One region of the Kitasatospora sp. NPDC090308 genome, then DNA from elsewhere that is predicted to be linked to it. Evidence: riboswitches for the same ligand, from Rfam matches in the RefSeq annotation. Region 1 holds a riboswitch; the other holds the start of a gene.
The links. A riboswitch is a leader RNA that binds a small molecule or an ion and turns the genes downstream of it on or off. The one in region 1 is predicted to bind cyclic di-AMP.
Positions count from the first base shown of each region.

Region 1 (7,479 bases):
CCCCGCCGAGCGCACCGCCAGCGACACCAACTGCCCGTCGGCGGAGGGGATCTCCGGCCGGGGCCCGGCCACCGCCGGATCGGCCGCCCGCACGTGGTCCAACAGGTGCGCGAGCCGGTGCGCGACCACGTCGGCGAAGGTCTCCAGCAGCTCCACGTCCCGGCGCGGGACGGCCCCGCGGTGGGCCAGCGCCAGCGCCAGCGAACCCACCGGGTCCCCGTCCACCACCAGCGGCAGCACCGCCAGCGCGACCAGGCCGGTGCCCAGGCCCGCCGCCGCGTTCGGGTAGTCCGCGCTGGTCCGCTGCGGGCTCAGCAGCACCGGCTCCCGCCGCCGCAGCGCCAGCGCCACCGGCAGCCCGCCCGCCGGGTCCACCACGGCGTACTTGCGGTGCGCCCACGCGGGCAGCTCGTGCGAGGCGGTCAGCCGCAGCGCCCCATCGCCGTCCAGCAGGTACAGCGCCGAGCCCTCGCCGGTGATCCAGGCCGGGCCCTCGGCCAGCAGCGCCGCCAGCAGCTCGGCCGCGCTCGACGCCCGCAGCAGTGCCCGTACGCACCGCAGCTCGGACCGGCTGGCGCGGCGCGGGGAGCTCTGGTCCTGGTCCATGGGGAGGCGCCCGGCCCTTCCGGTCGACGTGCCAGTGCTGCCCATCTTATGGACGCACCGGGCAACCGGGCGCTTTCACGACACGTGGGACAGCACCGGCATTTCCGACACCCGGCCGCTCCCGGCACCGCCCGCGGCTACTGGCCGTCGACCTCGCCGTACCCGCGCTGCGGGCGCGCGGCGACCGGCCGCAGCGAGCGCAGCGAACGCGCCACCGCGATCCCGCGCAGCAGCGCGGCGCCCCAGCCCTCCCGCGGCGGGGCGGCCGCCGGGCGCGCGGCGCCGGGCGCGCCGTCCGGCGCCGTCCGGGGAACGGGGATCAGCCCGGTGCCGGGCTCGGTGCGCTGGGTCGCCTGCGGCATGTCCTGGTCCTCCGTGCTTGTCGGTCACACCCGTGGAAGGTCTCCACGCGGTATGACTTCCCGACCGAAGGACAGTGTTACGCACCAGTGGTGTCGGAATGGTGGGCGTCAGGTTGCGAAAAGGTGTGGACGTCGCGCCACCGGCGCGTTCCCCGCGGACCGGTGGCCGCCCGGGTCACGCCCCGGGCTGCTCGGCGGCCGGTCGCACGGTGTCCCCGTCCAGCGGCAGGTCCGGGGCGGAGACGGCGTCCTTGAGCGGGCCGAGCCCGGCCCCGTGCTCCGGCGCCGCGTGCGCGCTGGGGGCGGTGAGGGAGGCGACCACGCCGACGGCGAGCGAGGCAAAGGCGAGCAGGCTGCGCTTCTTCATACCGGGTAGAACGCGGCAGCGCCCCGGAGGTCACGCGCCTTCCGCGCCGGGCCAGTTGGCCAGGCCCTCGACCAGCACGCCGGTCAGCCGCTCCAGCGTGACGTCCGTGCCCTCGGCGAGCCGGAACGCCCCCGCCGTGGTCAGCGAGGCGTACCCGTGGGCCGCGGCCCGCAGCGTCCGCACCGCGTGCACCGCCTCCGAGCCCGCCAGCCCGTAGCCGCGCAGCACCGCGAACAGCACGCCCACCAGCCGTTCGGCCGCCGCGGCCAGCGCCGGGCCCGGCTCCGGGTCCGGCGCCTGCGGCAGCGCCGCGTACCGGCGGGGGTGGCGCAGCGCGTACCCGGCGTAGGCGGCGAGCAGGGCGCGGACCGCCGCGTCCCGGGAGTGGCCGAGCACGGCGGCGGCCAGGTGGTCGGCCAGCTCCTCGGTGGTGCGGACGGCCACCAGCCGGCGCAGTTCGGGCAGGCCCCCGGCGACGTGCTTGTACAGCGAGGGGGTGGCGACGCCGGCCCGGGCGGCGACGGCGGCCAGGGTGAGCGCCTCGGCGCCGCGCTCGTCGATCAGTTCGAGGGCGTGGTCCACCACGGCGGCGGTGGAGAGTCCGGCGCGGGGCATCAGCGGGCGGTCCCGTTCTCGTCGGACGGGCCTGCCTGCCCGGCCTGCCCGACCTGCCCGCCCAGTCCGGCCAGGAAGGGCAGCAGGGCGTCGGCGACGGCCTGCGGGTGACTGGCCATCGGGTAGTGGCCGGCGCCGCCGATCATCACCGTGCGGCCGCGCAGCGCGGCGGCCTGCCGGTCGGCGACCAGCCCGGGCCGCGGGAAGTCCGGGTCCTTGTCGCCCATCAGCACCAGCGCGGGCACGTCGACCGCCGCGCACCAGCCGACCGGCGCGGAGTCGCCCCTCAGGTAGCCGCGCAGCGCGGCCTTGCGGGCGGGCTCGCGGAGCATCGCGGCCAGCCCGGCCCGGTAGGCGTCGAAGTCGGCGGGCCGCTCGCCCGGGTAGTAGAACTTCTGCATCGCGCTCCACAGCCCGGGGAACGCGGTGACCAGCGGTGCGGCCAGGCCGAACAGCGCCTTCTGGAAGCCGTTCAGCGGCAGGTTCTCGACGAACGCGTCGATCAGCACCACGCCGCCGGTGCGCCCGGGGGCGAGCGAGGCGGCCCGGACCACGCTGGCGCCGGTGTACGAGCTGCCGACCAGGACGGCGCCGCGCAGGTCCAGGTGGTCCAGCAGGGCCGCCAGGTCCTCGGCGATCGCGGCCGGGCTGTGGTCGGTGAAGCCGGTCGAGGACTCGCCCATGCCGCGCAGGTCCATGCTGACCACCCGGTGCCCGGCGGCGCCCAGCAGCGGGGCGAGGTGGCGGTAGACGGCCCGCTTGTCGAGCATGCCGGGCAGCAGGACGACCGGGACGCCGGGGCCGGGGGCGTCGTCGTAGGCGATCCGGCCGCCGGTGACGTCGAGGTACCGGGTGGTGGTGCCGAGGGTGCTGTTCATCGCGGGCCTCCTGGCGGGCGTCCGGCGCTCCGGGCGCTCAGGGCCCGGCTCCTGCCGATAGCCATAAAGCTAAGGCTAATAGCCTTAGCCGTCAACTCCCGGCCACCGGCCCGCCCCTGCCGCCCGCGCCGCCCGCCCGCCGGGCGCTCGGATCCCGCCAGGCCCCGTCCGGTCAGATCCCGTCGACCTTGAACGGGTCGTGCTCGGCGAGCAGCTTCTCCAGCCGGGCCTGGTCGACCCGGCTGGTGAGCGCGCCCTCGTCCTGGCGGTCGCGGATCACCTTGGCCAGCGTGAACGCGGAGGTGATCTCGTAGAGCAGGCCGACGCCGAGGAAGGCGCGCATCCAGGCGCTGACCGGGAGGTAGGCGATCCCGAGGACGAGGGCGGCCGTGGCGAACGCGAAAGAGGCGACGGCCTGCAGGTAGTAGGCGGAGGTGGTGCGGTGCGGCACGGATGCGGTCATGGGGCCAGGGTCCCGCCGGGGGCGGCGGGGGGTCGTGAGTACGGATACTCAACCGCGCCGTCACGGTCCGTCATGTCCGGAACCGGGCCCCTTGGCGAACCGTCACAAATCGCCCATAGGGCGTCAGGAAAGTTTCACTGCACCTCGGTAGGCGCTTGGAATCATGGGGTCCATAGGATTAACGTTTGATAACGCAGCGCGGTCGGCAACGCCGTAACCATGCGGCACCGTGCGCCACGCCTAATCCATCGGGCCCACCCCCGCGGTCGGGCCCGGGAGCCGGGGAACCACGTTCCACCGGGGTGAATCGGGACGGCCCTGGGCCCGACCGTAGGAGACCTTCCACCTCCGAACCCGTCAGCTAACCCGGTCGGCGGCAGGGAAGGAAGGAGCGCGCCCCCGTGGCGTCGACCTACACCGAGAGCACCGGCACCCAGCTGCTCGACCACCCGGTCGAGACCGAACCCGTCCGGCCCCGGCTGCCCCGCCAGGCCCGCGTCGGCGCACCGCTGCTGGGCGTCACCGCGATGACCGCCGCCCTCGGCGCCACCGGCCTCGCCGCCGCCCCCGCCCAGGCCGCCGCACCGGCCCCGGCCCCCGTCGCCGCCGCCGACGAAGCCTCCGAGGGACTGCTCGCCGCGGACCCGGGCCTCGCCCTGGCCGCCCGCATCCTCCAGCAGGCCGACGGGCAGCGCACCGCCACCGAGGAGTCCGCCCGGGTCGCCGCCGCGCAGGAGGCGGAGGCCAAGCACGCCGACCGCCGGGCCGAGACCGCGCCCGAGACCGCGGCCGACCCCGTGGCCACCGAGGCCACCGCGGCCGGGGCCGAGGCCGTCCTGCCGGTCGCCGGCTACCGGCTGGCCGACCCGTCCGCCCAGCCCGGTGCGCACTGGGCCCACCTGCACACCGGCCTGGACTTCGCCGCCCGCACCGGCACCCCCGTCACCGCCGTCACCGCCGGCACCGTCACCTCGGCGGGCTGGTCCGGCACCTACGGCTACCGGGTCATCCAGACCCTCCCCGACGGCACCGAGCTCTGGTACTGCCACCTCTCCCGGATCGCCGCCCCCGCCGGCCGGGTCGCCCCCGGCACCGTCCTCGGGGCCGTCGGCGCCACCGGCAACGCCACCACCCCCCACCTGCACCTCGAAGTCCGCCCGGGCGGCGCCGCCCCCGTCGACCCCCTCCCCTGGCTGCACCACCTCGGCCTCCGGCCCTAGGCCCCGCCCGGGGCGGTGCGCGGCCCTCTCGCGCCCGGCCGCCCCGGCCCGCTCGGTACTCCCCGGCCCGCTCAGTACTCCTCGGGGGCCAGCTCCGGGAACTCCTCCAGCAGCAGCCGCGGCAGCCCCGGGACGGTCCACTCGCCGCACAGGTCGATCGCGGCCTGCGCCACTGCCTCCTCGAACTCCTCGAACGCGCCGGTGAGTTCGGCGGGCATCGGCAGTCCGCGGGCGTTCAGCTCGGCGAGGTTGCGGTAGCTGCGCCGCATCAGGCCCTGCTCCAGCAGCCGCCGGGCCCCGTCGGTGGAGACGCCGATCAGCAGCGGCCGTCCCGGCTGGTCCCAGTGGCCGTCCCCGTCCAGGCCGGGCACCCGGTCGAAGGCGGCGAAGCGCTCCTCCTCCGGGAGTTCGCGGAACGCCGCCAGCCAGGCCCGGACCGCACCGAGGTCCGCGGTCGGCACCCCGTCCGCGCGCAGCAGCAGGGCGTACAGCCGGGGCCAGGTCACCAGGTCGGAGCGGCGCAGCAGGGAGAGCAGCACCTCGCCCTGCCAGTCGGCCTCCGCGCGGAGCTTCTCCGCGCGCTTGGCGTTCAGCCGCCGGGCCGCCCGCTGCCACTCGATCAGCAGCCGCACCGCCGCCGGGTACGCCGCCGGGTCGCCGTCCGGCTGCACGTACAGGTGGAGCTGCTCGTAGAGCAGGTGCTCCAGCACCGGGGAGGTGAGTTCGGGAAGGCCCTCGTGCAGCCGGGCCCCGCCCAGCTCCAGCAGGGTCAGCACGGTCCGCACCGCCGGCTCGGGCACCGGGTCGAGCCCCGCCCCGTCCGCCCAGCTCAGCAGATCGGCGGCGCGGGTACGGGGGAGCAGGTGCAGGTCGTCGTCGTCCACCCCGGTACGGTAGCCGGTCCCCGGACCGGCGCCCGGTAGGGTCGGCGGCCATGGAGACCCTCCGGCTGCGCGGCCCCCGGCTCACCCTGCGGGAGTACCGGCACACCCCGGAGGAGGTGTCCGCCCTGCACGCGGTGCACGGCGACCCCGAGACGGTCCGCCACCTCCCGTTCGGGGTGCGGGACTTCGAGGACTGCGCCGACCAGGTCGAGCTGTACCTGGAGGCCGTCGAGGAGGAGCCCCGGACGCACTACCGGCTGGCCGTCGACGACCCGTCGGGCGAGCCGGTCGGCCAGGCCGCGCTCACCCGCGAGGACGGGCACGCGGCCCAGCTCGGCTGCGTCCTGCGCCGCGACACCTGGGGCCGCGGGTACGCCACCGAGGTCACCGCGCTGCTGTGCGCGCTCGGCTTCGAGACCCTGGGCCTGTACCGGCTGGCGGCCCGCTGCGACCCCGCCAACACCGCCTCGGTCCGGCTGCTGGCCCGGGCCGGGTTCCGGTACGAGGGCCGGATCCGGGCCGAGTCGCACCGGGACGGCGGGTGGCACGACGCGCTCCAGTACTCGCTGCTGGCCCCCGAGTGGCCGGGCCCGCCGTGGGCCGGGCCGTCGCGTCCGTAGCGCCTGTCGCGTCCGCTGCGTCCGTCGCGTCCGTCGCGTCCGTCGCGTCCGTCGCGTCCGGGGGAGAGCGGGCCGCAGGGCGGGACGGGGGTTAACCCCACCACGGATTCGGCAGCAGGCGTCATTACCCCGGCCGGGCCGCTGCGGCAGATTGGAGCACGTGCCCGGCACCGCCGACCGGCGGGGCCGCCCGACGACCCGAAGGACCGCGGATGTCCACCGCTGCGTACCCCGTCACCAGCCCCGGCGGCCACCTCGACCGGCCCGGGTTCTGGCGCGCCCCGTTCTCCCGGCGCACCTTCCAGCAGCTCGGTTACGTGCTCAGCGGGCTGCCGATGGCGGTGCTCGGCTTCGCCCTGGTCGTGCCGCTGTTCTGCGCCGGCCTCGGCCTCTCCCTCACCGCGATCGGCCTGCCCGTCCTCGCCCTGCTGCTGGCCGTCGCCCGCGGCCTCGGCGCCGCCGAGCGGCTGCGGATCCGCACCCTGCTGGGCGAGGAACTGCCCACTCCGCCGGAGATCACCGTCCGCCGGGAGGGCGTCTGGGGCCGGATCACCGGCCGACTGGCCGACCCGGCGGGCTGGAAGGCCGCGCTGCACCAGTTCGTCATGCTCCCCTGGGCGATCCTCAGCTTCACGCTCTCGGTGACCTTCTTCTGCCTCGGCTGGTCGCTCGCCCTGTTCCCGGCCTACCAGTGGGTGTTCGGCCGCTACACCCCCTGGGACGGCTACCGGGTCGCCGACTGGCGCGACTCCCACGGCGTCCAGCACGTCTACGAGCTCACCGAGCCCTCGCAGATCGCCGGCGTCTGCGTGCTCGGCCTGGTCTTCGTCCTCCTCACCCCGCAGCTGATCCGCGGCCTCACCGGCATCCACCGCTTCGCCGCCCGGGCCCTCCTCTCCGCCAACGACTGAGCCCGCAGCCGCCGTTCGCCCTCGCGGCCGTCGGCGGATTCCCCGGCCGGTGCCCGGTCCTCCCGGGGCCGGTCGGGTTTCCGCCGTCGGCCGTCCGAGCCCTGCTCTCCGCCGGTGGCCGAGCCTGCGGGTGCCGTTCGGCTTCCCGGTCGCCAGCCGACCCTTCGGTCGGGGCCCGGTCTCCCCGGGGTCGTGCGGACCTCCGCCGCCGACCGGTCGACGGCCGGATCTCCTCCCGCGTCGGTCGCGCCCCCGGCACCGACTGGACGTGCGACACCCCCGGGCCCGTGGTCGGATGACCACGGGCCCGGGCCGCACCCCGGGCCCGTCGAACGTCCGGAGGCCCCGCATGTGCCCGACCACCCTCGCCCGGCTCTCCCGGCCCGCGGAGGCTCCGCCGGTGCTGGTCACCTCCCGGCCGCTGGACGAGTACTGCGCCTGCTTCGGCCTCACCCGGGTCGAACTGGCCCGGCTGCCCGGCCCCGTCCTGGACTGCCCCGGCGGGGCCGCCGCGCTCGCCGCCGAGGCCCGCGCGCTCGGCTGCGAGGTGGTC
Region 1 covers NZ_JBIVXY010000011.1:205,916-213,394, forward strand. The annotation lists gene ACIQVD_RS24295 (SpoIIE family protein phosphatase) at 1-606, opposite strand, end outside; gene ACIQVD_RS24300 (hypothetical protein) at 744-968, opposite strand; gene ACIQVD_RS24305 (hypothetical protein) at 1,144-1,335, opposite strand; gene ACIQVD_RS24310 (TetR-like C-terminal domain-containing protein) at 1,366-1,950, opposite strand; gene ACIQVD_RS24315 (alpha/beta fold hydrolase) at 1,950-2,828, opposite strand; gene ACIQVD_RS24320 (YiaA/YiaB family inner membrane protein) at 3,001-3,291, opposite strand; cyclic di-AMP (ydaO/yuaA leader) riboswitch at 3,533-3,682, shown strand; gene ACIQVD_RS24325 (M23 family metallopeptidase) at 3,693-4,511, shown strand; gene ACIQVD_RS24330 (hypothetical protein) at 4,583-5,395, opposite strand; gene ACIQVD_RS24335 (GNAT family N-acetyltransferase) at 5,446-6,015, shown strand; gene ACIQVD_RS24340 (sensor domain-containing protein) at 6,228-6,926, shown strand; gene ACIQVD_RS24345 (class I SAM-dependent methyltransferase) at 7,276-7,479, shown strand, end outside.

Region 2 (7,479 bases), on a different contig from region 1:
GGCCAACTGGGAGCAGCTGAAGGCGGCCGAGAAGCAGCGCGAGTCGGTGCTGGACGGCGTCCCGGCGGGCCTGCCCGCGCTGGCGTACGCGGCGAAGCTGGTGTCCCGGGTGCGGCGGGCGCACTTCACCGCGGTGCCGGACGCGCCGTACGAGCTGCCCGCCGAGCTGACCGCGGAGTCGGCGGGCGAGCTGCTGCTGGCGGTCGCGCAGCGCGGCTACGACCGGGGGGTGGACGTGGACGCGGCGCTGCGGGCGGCGGCCCGCCGCTACCGCGCGGCGGTCCGCTCCGCCGAGGGCCTGCCCGAGAAGTAAGGCCCGAGGAGTAACGAGGAGAGCGCGCTAGCCGGCCAGCGGGACGTCCGCGACGGGCCGGCGCTGGGCCGGGATCACCTCGCCGATGGCCTCGCCGACCAGGGCGAGCAGTTCGGCCAGCGGGTCGAGGTGGAGGGGCAGTTCGGCGAGCTGGACGATCCGCTCGCCGTCCGGCCCGGCCACCGCGAACAGGTCGATCGGGCCGAGGTGCTTGACGGCGGTGTCGACCAGCGCGGCGATGTCCGCCGGGTGGTGGACGTCGCCGGAGACGCCGACCACCGGGCAGCCGGGGCGGTCGAGTTCGGCGGCCAGGTCCTCGGCGACGCCGGGGCGCAGATCGGCGATGAGCAGACCGGCGGCGCCGGCGGCGGAGAACCTGCGGGCCAGGTCGGCCCCCGAGCCTCCGTCGAGCACCGCGATGACCACCACTGCACCGGCTACTCGCATGGTCAGCTCCCCTTTCAGAGCGAACCCGTGGCCGGCCCGCACGCCGCCCACTGTGGTTATCGGAGGATCGTAGGCTCGCCCCGACGCTCCGCAACAGGGAATACCCACCAGGTGACCAGACTCACGCGGTGGCGCTTCCAGATACGGTCAAGACATGCCAGATCAGCCCCACGCCGCCCACCCGCAACTCTTCACCTGGGAGTTCGCGGCCGACCCCTACCCGGCGTACGCCTGGCTGCGGGAGCACGCGCCGGTGCACCGCACCACCCTCCCGAGCGGGGTCGACGCCTGGCTGGTCACCCGCTACGCGGACGCCCGGCAGGCGCTGGCGGACGCCCGGCTCTCCAAGAACCCGGCGCACCACAGCGAACAGGCCCACCGCAGCGGCCGGGTCGGCATCCCCGGCGAACGGCAGGCCGACCTGATGACCCACCTGCTGAACATCGACCCGCCCGACCACACCCGGCTGCGCCGGCTGGTCTCCAAGGCGTTCACCCCGCGCCGGGTGGCCGAGTTCGAGCCGCGGGTGCAGCAGCTCACCGACCGGCTGATCGACTCCTTCGCGGCCCGCGGCGAGGCCGACCTGATCCACGAGTTCGCCTTCCCGCTCCCCATCTACGCGATCTGCGACCTGCTCGGCGTCCCCGAGGAGGACCAGGACGACCTGCGCGACTGGGCCGGCATGATGATCCGGCACACCGGCGGCAAGAGGGGAGGGGTGGGCCGCGCGGTCAAGCAGATCCGCGGCTACCTGGCCGACCTGATCCACCGCAAGCGGGCCGACCTCGGCGACGACCTGATCTCCGGCCTGATCCGGGCCGGTGACCACGGCGAGCACCTGACCGAGAACGAGGCCGCGGCGATGGCCTTCATCCTGCTGTTCGCCGGCTTCGAGACCACCATCAACCTCATCGGCAACGGGATGCACGCGCTGCTGCGCGACCCGGGACAGCGCACCCTGCTGCAGGACTCGCTGGCCCGCGGCGAGTCCGGCCTGCTGGCGACCGGGATCGAGGAACTCCTGCGCTACGACGGCCCGGTGGAGCTGGCGACCTGGCGCTTCGCCACCGCGCCGCTGACCATCGGCGGGGTGGACGTCCCGGTCGGCGACCCGGTGCTGGTGGTGCTGGCCGCGGCGGACCGCGACCCGGCCCGGTTCGCCGCCGAGAACACCCTCGACCTGGCCCGGCAGGACAATCCGCACCTGGGTTTCGGTCACGGCATCCACTACTGCATCGGCGCCCCGCTGGCCCGGCTTGAGGGGCAGCGCGCGATCGGCAGCCTGCTGACCAGGCTCCCGGACGTCCGGCTGGCCGCCGATCCGGCCGAGCTGCGCTGGCGGGGCGGGCTGATCATGCGCGGTCTGCGCGACCTCCCGGTCTCCTTCACGCCCCGCTGACGCCGTTTCAGCACCCGCGACACGCCGCCGCGCTGGGCCGACGACGCGCCGGGGCGGGGGCGCGCGTCGCACTCCCGTCCGGGACGAATACGGACATACCTGGATCGTTCGTTGACGAAGTGGGAATTTCCGTGATTTCGGCGTGATCATGGTGATATGAGCTTGTGATTGCTCGTCAGCTTTGCTTACTCTCCGACATGCCCGCAGCTGCGGGCCCCGATCGCGGCACGCCGAGTCCTGTCCGCCGCGTCCTCGGGCCACCGACCAGGTACCGGACAGGAGTGGGGGAACCAGTGTGAACGCCGTAGTCCCAACGGCTTGGGGTGAAGCCGCCGAGCAACGGGCGCAAGCGCGCCCGGACCGTCCGGCGGCCGGGCCAGCCTCCCGGTCCGAACCCGACAGCTCACCTCGCAGGCGTGCGGAGAGGATGTCCCGTGCTGTTCACCCACACTGTTCGTCACCCCCGTAGTACCAAGGCCGAGAAGGTCATCGCCGCCGCCGGCGTGGCCTCGGTCGGCCTGGCACTTCCCCTGTTGGCCGCCACCGGAGCGGTCGCGGCACCCGTCGACACCTGGGACCGCGTGGCCCAGTGCGAGAGCGGCGGGAACTGGGGCATCAACACCGGGAACGGGTTCTTCGGCGGCCTGCAGTTCACCTCCTCCACCTGGCGCGCCTACGGCGGCGGCCAGTACGCGGCCCGCGCCGACCAGGCCAGCCGCTCCCAGCAGATCGCGGTGGCCGAGCGGGTGCTCGCCTCCCAGGGCCCCGGCGCCTGGCCGGTCTGCTCCAAGCGGGCCGGGCTGGTCAAGGGCGGCGCACCCGCCGAGGTGTCCGCCGACACCGCCTCGCGCTCCGAGGAGCGCCCCACCGCGCCCCGGCGGCCGCAGGACTCGCCGTCGAAGCGGCCGGCCGAGACCGCCGCCGACCCCCAGGACGCGCCCCAGGCCGCCCAGCCGGCCCCGCAGGGCGCCGCCGGCGGCTACACCGTCCAGGGCGGCGACACGCTCTCCGCCATCGCCGCCGCGCAGCACGTGGCCGGCGGCTGGGAGTGGATCTACCAGGCGAACCGGCAGCTGATCGGCGCCGACCCCGACCTGATCCTGCCCGGACAGGTACTCGCCCTCTGACGCCGGGGCCCGCACCCGGCCCGGCACCCGGCCCGGCATCCGGTCCGGCATCCGGGACGCGAGGCCCGCGGACCTGACGAGGTCCCGCCGCCGCCCTGACGAGGGCCGCGTCCCCTGACGCCCCGTCCGCTCCCGGCGCGCGCCGAGCAGTTCGCGCCACCGGGAGCGGCGGACCGGCCGTCAAACAGGTGAACTACCGGTGAGTAGCCGGGCCACACCGTGAGACGGGGCCCGGCCGGGCGTGGCCGCGGCGCGCTGTGCGGCTAGGCTCTGGTCGTAACGACCACACATCCGCTTCCGCTAGGAGATGCCTCGTGCCGTCCATTGATGTCGTCGTAGCCCGTGAGATCCTCGACTCCCGCGGCAACCCCACGGTCGAGGTCGAGGTCGGTCTCGACGACGGCAGCACCGGTCGCGCGGCCGTCCCGTCGGGTGCCTCCACCGGTGCCTTCGAGGCGCTGGAGCTCCGCGACGGCGACAAGAACCGCTACTTCGGCAAGGGCGTCGAGAAGGCCGTCCTCGCCGTGATCGAGCAGATCGGCCCCGAGCTGGTCGGCTACGACGCCACCGAGCAGCGCCTGATCGACCAGGCCATGCTCGACCTGGACGCCACCCCGGACAAGTCCTCGCTCGGCGCCAACGCGATCCTCGGCGTCTCGCTCGCCGTGGCGCACGCCGCCTCCGAGGCCAGCGACCTGCCGCTGTTCCGCTACCTGGGCGGCCCGAACGCCCACGTGCTGCCCGTCCCGATGATGAACATCCTCAACGGCGGCTCGCACGCGGACTCCAACGTCGACATCCAGGAGTTCATGATCGCCCCGATCGGCGCGGAGTCCTTCTCCGAGGCCGTCCGCTGGGGCGTCGAGGTCTACCACACCCTCAAGGGCGTGCTGAAGGAGCGCGGGCTCTCCACCGGCCTGGGCGACGAGGGCGGCTTCGCCCCGAACCTGGACTCCAACCGCGAGGCCCTCGACCTCATCACCGAGGCCATCAAGAAGGCCGGCTACACCCCGGGCAAGGACGTCGCGCTCGCCTTGGACGTCGCCGCCTCCGAGTTCCACAAGGACGGCGCCTACCAGTTCGAGGGCAAGGCGCTCTCCTCCGCCGACCTGATCTCGTACTACGCCGAGCTGGTCGCCGACTACCCGCTGGTCTCCATCGAGGACCCGCTGGACGAGTCGGACTGGGACGGCTGGAAGGCCATCACCGACGCGCTGGGCGACAAGGTCCAGCTGGTCGGCGACGACCTGTTCGTCACCAACCCGGAGCGCCTGCGCAAGGGCATCGAGACCGGCACCGCCAACGCCCTGCTGGTCAAGGTCAACCAGATCGGCTCGCTCACCGAGACCCTGGACGCCGTCGAGCTGGCCCAGCGCAACGGCTACCGCTGCATGATGTCGCACCGCTCCGGCGAGACCGAGGACGTCACCATCGCCGACCTCGCCGTCGCCACCAACTGCGGCCAGATCAAGACCGGCGCCCCGGCCCGCTCCGAGCGCGTCGCCAAGTACAACCAGCTGCTGCGCATCGAGGAGATCCTCGACGACGCCGCCGAGTACGCGGGCCGCTCCTCCTTCCCGCGCTTCCGCCCCGCGGACAAGTAAGCACAGCCGCTCCGCGGACAAGTAAGCACAGCCGCCCCGCGGACAAGTCAGCACAGCCGCCCCGCGGACAGGTCAGCACAGCAAGGGCTGAACCCCGCGACGGGCGGACGCCTGTTGTGACCGGTGCCCCGGCTCCCACCGCGTAGGGTGGGGGCCGGGGCACCGGCATGCGCAGGAGGGGTGAGCAGATGGCCAAGTGGAGGATTCCCGGGTTGGCGGCGCGACCGCGCTTCACCAGCCGGGCCACCGTGCTGGTGCTCGTGCTCTGCTCGCTGGTGGCGATACTGGCCTACCCCGCCCGGCAGTACATCGCCCAGCGCGGCGAGATCGCCGACCAGCGGGCCAAGGCCGAGCACGCCCGCCGGCAGGTCGACGAGCTGCGCCGGGAGAAGGCCCGCTGGCAGGACCCGGAGTACGTCAAGGCGCAGGCCCGCGAGCGGCTGCACTACGCGCTGCCCGGCGAGACCCCGTTCGTCTCGGTCTCCCCGCCGCCCGCGCCCGGCGCCAAGCCCTCCTCGACGGACGCCGCGGCCGGCCGTCCGAAGGCCGTCAAACCCTGGTACGCCGCGCTCTGGGACTCGGTGGACGCCGCCGACGCCGCGGCGCCCGCACCGCAGCCGGCCCCCTGACGCCCCACCCGTCCCTCACCACCCCTCGCCGCCCCTTGCCCACCCCGCCCCCTCGGACGAACAGACTCCTGACCTGATGAGCAACCAGAACCCTCCCGCGTCCGACGCCCCCGAGGTGTCCGACCGCGACGTCGCCGCCATCGCCGCCCAGCTCGGCCGGGTCCCGCGCGGGCTGCGCGGCGTCGCCCACCGCTGCCCGTGCGGCAACCCGGACGTGGTGGAGACCGCGCCCCGGCTGCCCGACGGCACGCCGTTCCCGACGTTCTACTACCTGACCTGCCCCCGGGCCGCCTCGCTGATCGGCACCCTGGAGGCGGACGGCGTGATGAAGGAGCAGACCGCCCGGCTCGCCGAGGACCCGGAGCTGGCCGCCGCCTACCGCGCGGCGCACGAGGACTACATCGCCCGCCGGGACGCCGTCGAGGTGCTGGAGGGCTTCCCCAGCGCCGGCGGCATGCCCGACCGGGTCAAGTGCCTGCACGTGCTGGTCGGGCACTCGCTGGCCGCCGGGGAGGGCGTCAACCCGCTCGGCGACGAGGCGATCGGGATGCTGGAGCAGTGGTGGGCCAAGGGCCCGTGCGTCAGCGACGCCGAGGTCGAGGCGGCCGGCGAGCGGGTCGCCCGCAACCGGGCCAAGGCCGGGGACCACGACGCGGTGATCGCCGCCAAGGAGGCACTGAGTGCCGAGCGGGCGGCCCGCAAGGCCGCCGGGGCCGGGCCGGAGGACGAGTCGTGAGCCAGACCCGGGTCGCCGCGATCGACTGCGGCACCAACTCGATCCGCCTGCTGATCGCCGACCTCGACCCGGAGACCGGCGCGATCACCGACCTGGACCGGCGGATGCTGATCGTCCGGCTCGGCCAGGACGTCGACCGCACCGGCCGGCTGCACCCCGAGGCGCTGGCCCGCACCTTCGCGGCCTGCCGCGAGTACGCCGAGGTCATCGCCGCGCACGGGGTCGCCCCGGAGCGGGTCCGGATGGTCGCCACCTCCGCCTCCCGGGACGCCGAGAACGCCGCCGAGTTCACCGCCGGGGTCAAGGAGATCCTGGGCGTCGAGCCGAGCGTGGTCAGCGGCGACGAGGAGGCCCGGCTCTCCTTCACCGGCGCCACCCGCGAACTGCTCGGCGGCCCGCACCGCCCGCCCTACCTGGTGTTCGACCTGGGCGGCGGCTCCACCGAGTTCGTGCTCGGCGAGCAGGACGTGCGGGCCGGGTACTCGATGGACATCGGCTGCGTCCGGATGACGGAGCGTCACTTCGCGGGCGGGCAGCCCACCGAGGCGCAGATCGAGGCCGCCCGGGCCGACATCCGGGCCGCGCTGGACACCGTCGCCGGGACCGTCCCGCTGGACTCCGGCGCCACCCTGGTCGGCCTGGCCGGCACCGTCACCACCGTGGCCGGGATCGCCCTGGAGCTGCCCGGCTACGACTCCGAGCGGATCCACCACGCGGTGCTGGACGTCGCCCAGGTGCGGGAGACCGCCCGGTGGCTGCTGCACTCGTCGCACGCCGAACGGGCCGCCGTCCCGGTCATGCACCCCGGCCGGGTGGACGTGATCGCGGCGGGCGCGCTGGTCCTGCTGGAGATCATGGAGCGCACCGGGGCCGCCGAACTGCTGGTCTCCGAGCACGACATCCTCGACGGGATCGCCTGGTCGATCCCCTGACCCGGGGCCGTCCCGGGAGGCCCCCGCAAGGGCCTTCCGGGTCCCTTCCGGGGCCCTCCGGGGGGTTCCCGGGGGGCCTGCGGCGTGTCGTCCGAAGAAGCTTCGTGAATTTCTTCACATGGCAATCCAGCCTTTCGTCGCACCTGGGTGTCCACTCCGTCCGAAATGTGGGACCGAAGGCGCCGTCGGCGGCTCGCGCATGGGATCGCAGGCAACCTGCCGTTCATCCCGGAGAAATCGAAACCCCGCTCGGGAACCCGCACGGCACAAGGATCGTTGCTGCTCAGCGCGG
Region 2 covers NZ_JBIVXY010000002.1:329,721-337,199, forward strand. The annotation lists gene ACIQVD_RS05475 (MazG family protein) at 1-313, shown strand, start outside; gene ACIQVD_RS05480 (SDR family NAD(P)-dependent oxidoreductase) at 341-760, opposite strand; gene ACIQVD_RS05485 (cytochrome P450) at 915-2,159, shown strand; cyclic di-AMP (ydaO/yuaA leader) riboswitch at 2,392-2,590, shown strand; gene ACIQVD_RS05490 (transglycosylase family protein) at 2,594-3,286, shown strand; gene eno (phosphopyruvate hydratase) at 3,601-4,890, shown strand; gene ACIQVD_RS05500 (septum formation initiator family protein) at 5,079-5,519, shown strand; gene ACIQVD_RS05505 (DUF501 domain-containing protein) at 5,596-6,255, shown strand; gene ACIQVD_RS05510 (exopolyphosphatase) at 6,252-7,187, shown strand.
Region 2: it holds a riboswitch for cyclic di-AMP, as region 1 does, so the genes downstream of both, ACIQVD_RS05490 (transglycosylase family protein) here and ACIQVD_RS24325 (M23 family metallopeptidase) in region 1, are expected to answer to the same signal.